Regions from separate parts of the Paraburkholderia sp. J76 genome, predicted to be linked through region 2. Evidence: riboswitches for the same ligand, from Rfam matches in the RefSeq annotation. Region 2 holds a riboswitch; the other holds the start of a gene.
What was found. Region 2 has a riboswitch for thiamine pyrophosphate ahead of U5768_RS27925 (FAD-dependent oxidoreductase). Riboswitches for the same ligand answer to the same signal wherever they lie in the genome.
Positions count from the first base shown of each region.

Region 1: linked by a shared signal. The riboswitch ahead of thiC (phosphomethylpyrimidine synthase ThiC) and the one ahead of U5768_RS27925 (FAD-dependent oxidoreductase) in region 2 are both predicted to bind thiamine pyrophosphate.

Region 1 is NZ_CAJMZJ010000003.1:110,931-116,712, reverse strand. Features, by position in the region: gene U5768_RS07110 (ferritin-like domain-containing protein) at 34-573, opposite strand; gene U5768_RS07105 (DUF1328 family protein) at 640-801, opposite strand; gene U5768_RS07100 (entericidin A/B family lipoprotein) at 979-1,116, shown strand; gene U5768_RS07095 (EamA family transporter) at 1,217-2,122, opposite strand; gene U5768_RS07090 (GreA/GreB family elongation factor) at 2,867-3,274, shown strand; TPP riboswitch at 3,364-3,493, shown strand; gene thiC (phosphomethylpyrimidine synthase ThiC) at 3,594-5,525, shown strand; gene U5768_RS07080 (glycine zipper 2TM domain-containing protein) at 5,714-5,782, shown strand, end outside.
Region 2 is NZ_CAJMZJ010000018.1:74,127-79,908, forward strand. Features, by position in the region: gene U5768_RS27915 (SDR family NAD(P)-dependent oxidoreductase) at 1-97, opposite strand, end outside; gene U5768_RS27920 (ABC transporter ATP-binding protein/permease) at 94-1,854, opposite strand; TPP riboswitch at 2,152-2,265, shown strand; gene U5768_RS27925 (FAD-dependent oxidoreductase) at 2,541-3,689, shown strand; gene thiS (sulfur carrier protein ThiS) at 3,732-3,929, shown strand; gene U5768_RS27935 (thiazole synthase) at 4,021-4,836, shown strand; gene thiE (thiamine phosphate synthase) at 4,833-5,782, shown strand, end outside.

The DNA of each region.
Region 1 (5,782 bases), on a different contig from region 2:
GCCTGACCAGCCCGGCCTGAGCGGCTGGCAGCGCTAGCCGCGCGCGAGCAGGTCGGTCATATCGTCGGCGTGCTCCTCCTCCGTCGCGAGGATCTGCTCGAAGATGCGCCGCGTGGTCGTGTCGTCGTGGCCGAGATAATTGATGATCGCGCGATAGCTTTCGATTGCAATGCGCTCGGCGATCAGGTTCTCCCGGATCATGTCCTTCAGGTCGGCCCCTTCCTTGTATTCCGAGTGCGAGCGCTGGACCAGCGTCGCCGGCGAAAAATCGGGCTCGCCGCCCAGTTGCACGATGCGCGCCGCGAGCATGTCGGCGTGCTGCTGCTCCTCGTTCGCGTGCTGGAGGAACTCGGCAGCCACGGACTCGGATTCGATGCCCTTCGCCATGTAATGGTGCCGCTTGTAGCGCAGCACGCACACGAGTTCCGTGGCAAGCGAATCGTTGAGCAGCTTGATGACCGTTTCGCGATTCGCAGGGTAATCGGGGGTGACCGATCCCTGATCGAGATTGCGGCGCGCTTCATCGCGCACGCGCTTGAGGTCGAACTCAAACGTAGCGTATGTCTTCGACATCTGACTCTCCTTCGAATAGGGCATGCATGAGTGGGGTTGAGCGGCGTCGGTTTTGCGTCGCGAGCGTCATCCGCGCATCACGCCAAGCAGCAGCGTGACCACGAAGACCACGAGGAAGATGTAGAACAGGATCTTGGCGATCTCGGCCGCGCCCGCAGCGATGCCGGTGAAGCCGAACACCGCGGCGATAATCGCGATGATAAAAAACACGATGGCGTAGTGAAGCATGGCGTAGTCCTCCTGCGGTCGTCTTTTCGGCGAATGTGCTGCGCTACGTCGCGCCTGCGTCAGTGCTTGCGCAAGCAGCGGACCCGGCGCCTGTTCGCAGCCCCCGCAAGCGGCATAAATGACCGGGCACGCCACGTGCTGTAGAGGGGATTCCTAGACACCGTGGAGGACTTCCTCATGAAACGCCTGATTGCCCTGTTTCTCGTTACCGCTTCGCTGGCAGGACTTTCCGCCTGCAACACGATGGCGGGTGCCGGCGAAGACGTTTCCGCAGGCGGCCACGCCCTCACGAACTCCGCGGAAAAGGCGAAGTAACAGTTGATCAGTTGATCGCCGGGGAACGAAGAAAACGCGGCCGCTGCGCATCTTCGGATGCGCAGCGGCCGCGTGCATGTGTCTAACGGGACGCGAGGATTCAGGACGTACGGCGGCGGTCGTCGAAGATAAAGGACAAACCCACGCTGCCGAGAATCAGCACGGTCGCGACGACAGTGCCGCCCGTGACCGGCTCACCGAGCAGCAGCGCGCCGAGCGCGACCGCAACGACAGGATTCACATACATGCAACTGCTCGCGACGAGCGGGCTGGTATGGCGGATCAGATAGCCATACGCGACGTAGGCCGCCATCGTGCCGATGAGCATCAGGTAGAGGAATGCCGCGAGCGGCAAAAAATGCAACTCGCCCATGCGTTCGCCGGTGACCAACGCGACCGCGGTCGACATGGCGCCGCCGAGGCCGATTTGCAGCGCGGTCGCGATAAAGAGATCCGTGGGTAATCTGAGCTTGCCCGCCAGATGCGCGCCGATCGCCCAAAAGAGCGCGCCGCACAGAATAGCGAGGCTGCCGCCCGCGGAGCCCGAAGCCCCGCCGCCATGGCTGAGAATCGCAATACCGACGAGCCCGAGCGCGACGGCGGCCCATTCGGCCTTCGCCACGCGCCGGCCGGTAACCGCCGAGATCACGGTAGCAAAGAGCGGCACCGTCGCGACCATCACGGCCGCCGTGCCGGTTCCTACGGTACGCATGCCGTAAGCGAGCATGCCGCTCGACAGACCGACGAGCAGCGTGCCCACCACGCCGGCGTTGCGCACTTCGAGGAGCGTCGGCATGACGGGTCGCCGGCGCATGGCGAACACGAACAGGCCGATGCCGGCGAGCAGATTACGCAGGCCGGAAAGCAGCAGCGGCGGAAACGAGTCAAGCGCGACTTTCACGCCGAGATACGTCGAGCCCCAGACAAAGTAGACAACGCCAAGCGAAAGCGCGACGCGCCCGGCGCGCGATTGCGGCAGCCGCACGCCGCGCACAAAACGCCACAGCGCCGCTGCGGCCCGCAGGGCTCCGGCGAGGAACGATCGAGAATTCACGCGAGAATGCAAAGGGGGAGGCATCGTCATTTCGCCGCGGCGCGTGAATGGCTGAACCGCGGGCGCCCCGGCGGCAAGGCGGCGGGACGGGTAAAGCTCGACAGCATGGTGCAGGTGCGCAAGAACGCAAAAAAGTCGGAGTACGAAGGACACCCGGGACGGGCGACCCGCATTATGCAGTATCGCCGGTCGTTGCGGCGGCTTTCAGTAGGCTTTATGCGCGCTGCGTCATGGCGTTTGCTCTAGACTGTGCTCACTGCAAAGCCAGCGCGTCCACGCGCGCGCCGGCTTTGTGAGATCGTGCTAGCATGATCGAGTATTACGTTTAACTTTCAATTACCTGTTCGAGACACGCCGCCCGCCATGTTTTCGCTCGTTTCGCCTCCCGCTCCCGCCTTGCCGCCGCGCGCTCTTCGCAGCGCGCCGGCGCGCTTGCGGCCGGCCCGCGAGCGACTGGCGCCGAGATCCGTGTCCACCCGCCCGCGCGCCTTGCCGTCACTGTCCGCTGCGCTGTCGGCCCCGCTCTGCGCCGCCCGGCGCCCGCACTGAACCCGCCTCCCCACCTTATCGGAGCCGTTCGGTCGGGCTCCGGGCCGATCCGTTGCGCCCCGCTGCGGCCCCGCGCCCCTTCGCGCTATCTGGGCCGCCAGCCCTCGCCCTAACCTCGACTTTTTCTGGATCGCAAGGAGACCCGCCATGTCGAAGAAAATGCGCTACCTCACCGAACTCGATGTCGCCCGCCTGGAGAAGTGCGCCGCAGAGCCGGGCGCCGCGCCCGAACGCCTGGCCATGCTCGACGAATTGCTCGAGCACGCCGCGATCGTGGAGCCGCGCGACGTGGCCACGAATGTCGTCACGATGAACTCGCAGGTGACGCTCGTGGACGAGCGCAACGGCGAAGCGCTCACGTACACCGTGGTCTATCCGCATGAAGCGAACGTCGACGCCGGGCGGCTGAACGTGTTCTCGCCCGCGGGTCTCGCGCTCCTCGGCGCGAAGCGCGGCAACAGCGTGCGCTTCACCACGCCGGGAGGCGCGGTCGAAACGCTGAAAATCGAGCGCATCCTGTTTCAGCCCGAAGCTTCGAACGATTTCACGTTGTAAGCCGCCGCAAGCTGCGCCAGTTCGCGCCTGGCACATCTCACTGGCGAAGGCACTTGCCAGATCGTCGCAGCGCGGTGTATCGTTTGGCCTTGCTTACGCGGGGGTCCTGCGTCATGCGCCGCATCGAACGAAAGTCGTGCAGCGTATTTCGCGGGTGAGAAATACCCTTTGAACCTGATCTGGATAATGCCAGCGCAGGGAAGCGTCCGGACTTCGCAACATCGCTCAAGCCTCACCCATCACAGCGAAGTCCGTCCACGTTCCGTCTCGTCTCCTGCTAAGCCGTTGTTCCCACTTGGCTTTCCATGGAGAGAGACGCATGAACGCGAATCCGAAGTTCATTTCCGCCAACGCGCACGTCGACGAAGCCGCGATCGCGCCGCTGCCCAATTCCCGCAAGATCTACGTGACCGGTTCGCAGCCCGATATCCGCGTGCCGATGCGCGAGATCACGCAAGCGGATACGCCTACGGGCTTCGGCGGCGAGAAGAATCCGCCGGTCTATGTCTACGACACCTCGGGGCCGTACACCGACCCGGAAGCCAGCATCGACATTCGCGCGGGCCTGCCCGCGCTGCGCCAGAACTGGATCGAAAAGCGCGGCGACACCGAAGCGCTGCCGGGCCTCTCCTCCGAATACGGCCGCGAGCGCGCCGCCGATCCGGCCACCGCCGAACTGCGTTTTCCGGGCCTGCACCGCACGCCGCGTCGCGCGAAAAAAGGCAAGAACGTCACGCAGATGCACTACGCGCGCCAGGGCATCGTCACGCCCGAGATGGAATACATCGCGATTCGCGAGAACCAGCGCCGTGCCGAATATCTGGAAAGCCTCAAGCAAAGCGGCCCGAACGGCGCGAAGCTCGCCGCGATGATGGGCCGCCAGCATCCGGGCCAGGCATTCGGCGCCGCGGCGTTCGGCGAGAACGCGCTAAAGGAAATCACGCCCGAATTCGTGCGCGACGAAATCGCGCGTGGCCGCGCCATCATCCCCGCGAACATCAACCACCCGGAAAGCGAGCCGATGATCATCGGCCGCAACTTCCTCGTGAAGATCAACGCGAACATCGGCAATTCCGCGGTCACGTCGTCGATCGGCGAGGAAGTCGACAAGATGACGTGGGCGATCCGCTGGGGCGGCGACACGGTCATGGATCTGTCGACCGGCAAGCACATTCACGAAACGCGCGAGTGGATCATCCGCAATTCGCCGGTGCCGATCGGCACGGTGCCGATTTACCAGGCGCTCGAGAAGGTCAACGGCAAGGCCGAGGATCTCACGTGGGAAATGTTCCGCGACACGCTCATCGAACAGGCCGAGCAAGGCGTGGACTACTTCACGATCCACGCGGGCGTGCGCCTGCAATACGTGCCGCTCACCGCCAACCGCATGACGGGCATCGTCTCGCGCGGCGGGTCGATCATGGCCAAGTGGTGTCTCGCGCATCACAAGGAGTCCTTCATTTATGAGCATTTCGAAGAGATCTGCGAAATCATGAAGGAGTACGACGTGAGCTTCTCGCTTGGCGACGGCCTGCGTCCCGGCTCGATCTACGACGCCAACGACGAAGCGCAGCTCGGCGAACTGAAGACGCTCGGCGAACTCACGCAGATCGCGTGGAAGCACGACGTGCAGGTGATGATCGAAGGCCCGGGCCACGTGCCGATGCAGCTCATCAAGGAGAACATGGATCTCCAGCTCGACTGGTGCAAGGAAGCGCCCTTTTACACGCTCGGGCCGCTCACCACCGACATCGCGCCGGGCTACGACCACATCACCTCGGGCATCGGCGCCGCGATGATCGGCTGGTTCGGCACGGCCATGCTCTGCTACGTCACGCCGAAGGAACACCTGGGTCTGCCGAACAAGGACGACGTGAAGGACGGCATCATCACGTACAAGCTCGCGGCGCACGCGGCCGATCTCGCGAAGGGCCATCCGGGCGCGCAGGTGCGCGACAACGCGCTCTCCAAGGCGCGCTTCGAGTTCCGCTGGGAAGACCAGTTCAACCTCGGTCTCGATCCGGACAAGGCGCGCGAGTTCCACGACGAAACGCTGCCGAAGGACTCGGCCAAGGTCGCGCACTTCTGCTCGATGTGCGGCCCGCACTTCTGTTCGATGAAGATCACGCAGGACGTGCGCGACTTCGCCGCGAAGCAGGGTATGAGCGACGACGAGGCCCTGAAGAAGGGCATGGAGGTGAAGGCCGTCGAGTTCGTCAAGCAAGGCGCGGAGATTTATCAGCGCCAGTAAGCGCTTGCCCCGCCCGGCGGGCCCTCGCGGCCCGCCGAAACATTTTCTAACGACTCGCACAACTCGCTGACAAGCGCACACACCTGGATACGGGTCGCCTGCCTACGATAAAGGTATTGGAGGGGCGATGTGCGCGTTCCGCGTATGTCGTACCGCACACTCAAACGCACATGCGTGGGGAGTCGGAAATGAAAACGCTCAAACGTGCAGGCACGCTGCTGACGGTAACGACGCTCGTTGCCATGCTGGGCAGTCTT
Region 2 (5,782 bases):
CCGCGATACGGCGCGCGAGCGCCGCGCCGATACCCGAGCCCGCGCCCGTGATCAGCACGACGCGGTCAAAGCCCCCGGCGTTTGCGTTTACGCTCACGCGGCAACCCGCTCTTCAGGCATGCGCTCGATCTCGAGCGTTTCGTGGTGGTATGCGGCAAGCGACTCGCGGTGCGCGACGCTCACGATCGCCGCCTTCGGCAGGCGCTCCACGAACAGCTTGTAGAGACGGCTTTCGTTGTCGGGGTCGAGCGCGCTCGTCGCTTCGTCGAGGAACAGATAGTCGGGCTTGTGCAGCAGCACGCGGGCGCCGGCGAGACGTTGCTGCTCGCCCGGCGAGAGCACGCGCGACCAGTGCGCCGATTCGGCGAGACGATCCGCGTACTCTTCCAGGCGGCAGGCGCGCAGCGCTTCGCGGCAGTCTTCGTCGCTGTAGTCGTCGGCGGGCGAGGGGTAGGTGAGCGCCGCCTTGAGCGTGCCGATGGGCAGGTAGCTCTGCTGCGGGATGAACATCATGCGCGCATCCACGGGTGCGTCGATCGAGCCTTCGCCGAACGGCCACAGGCCCGCGAGCGCGCGCATCAGCGTGCTCTTGCCGGCGCCCGAGGGGCCGCGCACGAGCCAGCGCGAGCCCGGCTTGATGGCGATGTCGCGCACTTCCGAGAGCGGCATGCCGTTGGGCAGCGAAAGCTTGAGGTGGTCGGTGGCGAGTTCGTTGTTGTCGATGAAATGCAGGTTGATGCCGCCGTGCTCGGTGGCCGGCGAGACCGATTCCTTCAGGCGCGGCGAGTGCACCACGCGCACGAATTCGCGCAGACGGTTCACGGTAGCGCGCCATTCGACCAGCGTGGAGTAACTATTGATGAACCACGAGAACGAATCGCTCACGGTGCCGAAGGCCTGCGAGATCTGCATCAGCACGCCAAACGTGAAGGCGCCCGCGAAGTACCGCGGCGCGGCCACGACGAGCGGGAAGATGATGGCGATCTGGCCGTAGAAGCTCAGCACGAAGGTGAGGCGCTTCGTGTACTTCATCACGCGCCACCAGTTTTCGCGGATGTGCTGGAAGAGCCCTTGCGCGTTGCTGCGCTCGGTGTTCATGCCGTCGTAAAGCGCGATCTGTTCGGCGTTTTCGCGCAGGCGGATCAGGCCGAAGCGGAAGTCCGCTTCCACCTTTTGTTGCTGATAGTTGATCGACACGAGCGGGTGGCCGACCTTCTGGATCACGAGCGAGCCGAACACGGCGTAGAGCGCGGCGGCCCAGACCATGTAGCCCGGAATCGCGATCGGCGTGCCGCCCAGCGTGACCGTGAGCGCGCCCGCGAGCGTCCACAGGATCGTGATGAACGAGATGAGCGTGACGACCGTGGAGAGGAGGTCGAGCGTGAGCGAAAGCGTGGTCGTGGCGAACGACTGAAGGTCGTCGCTGATCCGCTGGTCGGGGTTATCGGCGAGACGGTCGCGCTCGATGCGGTAGAACGCGCCCTTGCCGAGCCACTCGTTCAGGAAGCGGTGGGTGAGCCACTGGCGCCAGCGAAAGCCGAGCATCTGCCGCAGATACCGGCCATACACCGCGAGGATGATGAAGCCGAACGCCAGCTCGGTGAAGGTCAGCAACAGTGGCGGGAAGCGCTTGACGTCCTTGGCCTGCAACGCGTTGTAGAACTCCGCGCTCCAGCCGTTCAGCCGCACGTTGATCCACACGACGAGCAGATTCATCACGATGATCGCGACGAGCAGACCCCAGGCGACCCAGCGTTCCTCGGACACCCAGTAAGGCTTGATCAGGCTCCACGCGGTGATCTTCTGATGCTCGTTCTGATCGGGCGTGGCGGGGGCAGCAGGTTGGTTGGTCATGTGCGTCCTGAAGATGTGGCGGCCCGCTCGGGGCATGCGCTCTCGCGCCGCATGGCGGCTGCGGGGCGGCGATTTTGCAGCGATTCTGTCGCCGGGCGCTTAAGTGAGTCTTAATCGGCGAAAAGCGGGCCGAAAGCGGAGACACAAGCGCGCGCCTGCGCCGCCGTGGCGTGGCGCCCATTGTCTCACCGCGCGGGCCTGCGAGGCGAAAGAGGCGGGCTCAGGGCATTGTGCCAGAGCCGGCGGCCCGTTCCGCCGAGGTTTGCGGGCCGCGCGGCTTTTGTGGTCTAATCGACTTTGACGAAACAGGGGTGCTTCACCGGTATGCGGGGCATGCCGTACTGAGGCTGAGAGAGACCCTTCGCACCCGATCCGGGTAATACCGGCGCGGGAAGTTTCAGAAAGTCTTGGCCGGCGCCCAGCCTTCGCAGGGCGCCAGGATTCCCGCCGGGCTGCGCTTTGGGCGCATCGGTTCGTACGAATTCCGCGAGTTTCGCATTCGTGCCGGGCCGTCTGCGCCGCATAGCCTCCACGGTCGGCCTTGCCAGCCGGTTTCGTCCTTGGGTACGTCTGCTGCTGCCGTACGGAAAGGATACGATGACCGCCTATTCTCTTTGCTCCCCGTTTTTTATCGCGTGCGCGGTGCCGTTCGCGTTGCCGTGCGCCTTGCGTGACGGAGCGCCGTCATGAGCCGCGCCCATCATCATCGCGCGGGCGGCATGCCCGACTTTGCCGTGCTGGGCGGCGGCTTGAGCGGCCGGCTCGTCGCATGGCATCTTGCCGGCGAGGGCCATCGCGTCGCGCTCTACGAACGTGGCGGCCCCGAAGGCGGCGAAGCCGCGGCCTGGGTCGCGGCGGCCATGCTCGCCCCTCTCGCGGAGGCGGCTGTGGCCGAGTTGCTCATCACCGAGCTTGGCATCGAGTCGCTCGAAACCTGGCCGCGCATTCTGGCCGGGCTGCCGCAGCCTGTGTTCTTCCAGCGCAATGGCACGCTCGTCGTCTGGCATACCGCCGATCGCACCGAAGCCCCGCTCTTCGAGCGCCGCGTGCGCGCCAACGCGCCGCGTTCGCTCGCCGAGTCGAACTTCGTCGCGCTCGCCGGCGCCCAGCTCGACGCAGCCGAACCGGCGCTCGCCGGGCGCTTCGCGCGCGGCTGGTTGCTCGAAGGCGAGGGCCAGCTCGACAATCGCCAGGCGTTGGCCGCTTTGGCCGCGGGGCTCGCCGATCGCGGCGTGGAGACTCACTGGCATACCACGGTCGACGAGGCCAACCCGCCGCTTGCGCGCGTGACGATAGATTGTCGCGGGCTGGGCGCCAAACCTGTGCTGCCGGGTTTGCGCGGAATTCGCGGTGAAGTCGCGCGCGTGCACGCGCCGGGCATCGCGCTCACTCGGCCGGTGCGGCTGCTGCATCCGCGTTATCCGCTCTATATCGCGCCCAAGGAGAACGACGTTTTCGTGATCGGCGCGACCGAGATCGAAGGCGAGGACCGTTCGCCTGTGAGCGTGCGCTCGGCGCTCGAACTGCTGAGCGCGGCGTTTGCGGTGCATCCGGCGTTCGGCGAGGCGCGCATTCTGGAGTTGAACACGCAGTGCCGCCCGACGCTGCCCGATCATCGCCCGGCGCTCATTTGGGACGGCAAGACCACGCTGCGCGTGAACGGCCTTTACCGGCACGGATTCATGATCGCGCCGGCAGTCGCCGACGAAGCCGCGCGCGTCGCCCAGGCGCTGCTCGACGAGCGCGTGAACGACGCCGATTCCTTCGAGTCGCTGCGCCGCGCCTCGCGCTGGGGCGAGATGCTCCACGTGCAGGGCGCGCACGAGCCGGCCTGAAGCGCTACCCGAAACAATCCGCAGTCTGAGAACGTATTTGCCATGGACATTCACATCAACCAGAAGCCGGTCACGCTGCGCGAGGGCGCGACTGTCGCCGATGCGCTCGCCGCATTTGGCGCGCGTCCGCCGTTCGCCGTCGCGCTGAACGGCGATTTCGTGGCGCGCGCCCAGCATGGCGCGCGCGCGCTCCAGGCGGGCGACCGCCTCGACGTCGTGAGCCCCGTGGCCGGTGGCTGAGCCTCGCTCGCTCAAAGCCTCCGGTCGCGCGCCGCCGCTTGTTGCACAGGTCGCGAGCGCTTTCACGACAACCGCCCAAGGATTCCAACCCATGACCACCACTCCCACCGCCGACGCGCTCACGCTCTACGGCGAAACCTTCGCGAGCCGCGTGCTGCTCGGCACGTCGCGCTATCCGTCGCTGCAATCGCTCGCCGATTCGATGGCGGCCGCGCGTCCCGGCATGATCACCGTCGCGCTGCGCCGCCAGATGAACGAAGGCACCGCCGAAGCGGGCTTTTTCGATCTGCTCAAGCGCCACGGCGTGCCGCTCCTGCCGAACACGGCCGGCTGTCTCACCGTCAACGAGGCCGTGACGACGGCGCACATGGCGCGCGAAGTCTTCGAAACCGACTGGATCAAGCTCGAACTGATCGGCGACGACTACACGCTGCAGCCCGACCCGGTCGGCCTGATCGAGGCCGCTGCGCGACTCGTGAAGGACGGCTTCAAGGTGCTGCCGTATTGCACCGAAGACCTCGTGATCGGCCGGCGCCTGCTCGACGCGGGCTGCGAGGCGCTCATGCCGTGGGGCGCGCCGATCGGCACCGGCAAGGGCGTGATCAATCCGTATGGCCTGCGCGTGCTGCGCGAGCGCTTGCCCGATGTGCCGCTCATCGTCGATGCGGGTCTCGGCGTGCCGTCGCATGCGTGCCAGGTGATGGAGTGGGGCTTCGACGGCGTGCTGCTCAACACGGCCGTGTCGCAGGCCACGCACCCCGATGCGATGGCGCGTGCGTTCGCGCTGGGCGTCGAGGCCGGCCGTGCGGCATTTCTCGCCGGGCCGATGGCCGAGCGCGAGGCGGCGGTGGCGAGCACACCCGTGGTCGGCATGCCTTTCTGGCACCAGGATGGAGACAAACGATGACCGAAACGCTGCGACTTAAGGACCGCGAACTGTTCTGGCCGCCCGCCGACGAACTCACCGAAACGGCGGAGCGCATTCGCGCGCGCCTGGGCGACTGGCAGCCCACGCATGCGCCGTGGCGCATCTGCCTCACGCCGCCCGACGTGCCCAACGGCGGCGATCTCATCATCGTCACCGACGCGGCGCCACATTTGGCCAACATCGCGCGCTGGATGACCGACGGCGCGGGCGTGATCGAAGCCGCGGGCGAAAACCCGAAGGCGGCGCGCGCCACACTGCATCTCGGCGGCGAACGTTACGCGCTCGAAGGCGAACTGGCGGAGGACTGGATTCCCGCGCTGGCGGCATTTCTCGACTGCGGCTTCGATCCGCACGACGCGCTCGTGCTCGCGCTCGCATGGCGCGACGGCGACGAGCAGCAGGCCGACGCGTGGCCCGTCGACATCGAGCGCTTCCCGCGTGTGCTGGGCCTGCCCGCCGCGCCCCCGCAGCCGTTCGCGCCGTGCCCCGCGAAGCTTGGCCTCTATCCGGTGCTGCCCACGGCGGATTGGGTCGAGCGCGTGCTCGACTACGGCGTGAAGACGGTGCAACTGCGTAGCAAGCAGCCGAAATCGCCGGCGCTCACGCAGGAGATCGAGCGCTGCGTCGCGGCGGGCCGCAAGCACGACGCGCAACTGTTCATCAACGACCACTGGCGCGAGGCCGTCGCGGCGGGCGCCTACGGCGTGCACCTCGGCCAGGAGGACCTGCGCGAAGCCGACCTCGGCGCGATCGCGGCGGCCGGCGTGCGTCTTGGCCTTTCGACGCACGGCTACTTCGAGATGCTCACGGCGCTGCACTTCCGCCCGAGCTACCTCGCGTGCGGCGCGGTCTTCGCGACGACGACCAAGGCGATGCCCACGGCGCCCCAGGGCCTCGCGCGTCTTGCCCGCTACGTGAAGCTGCT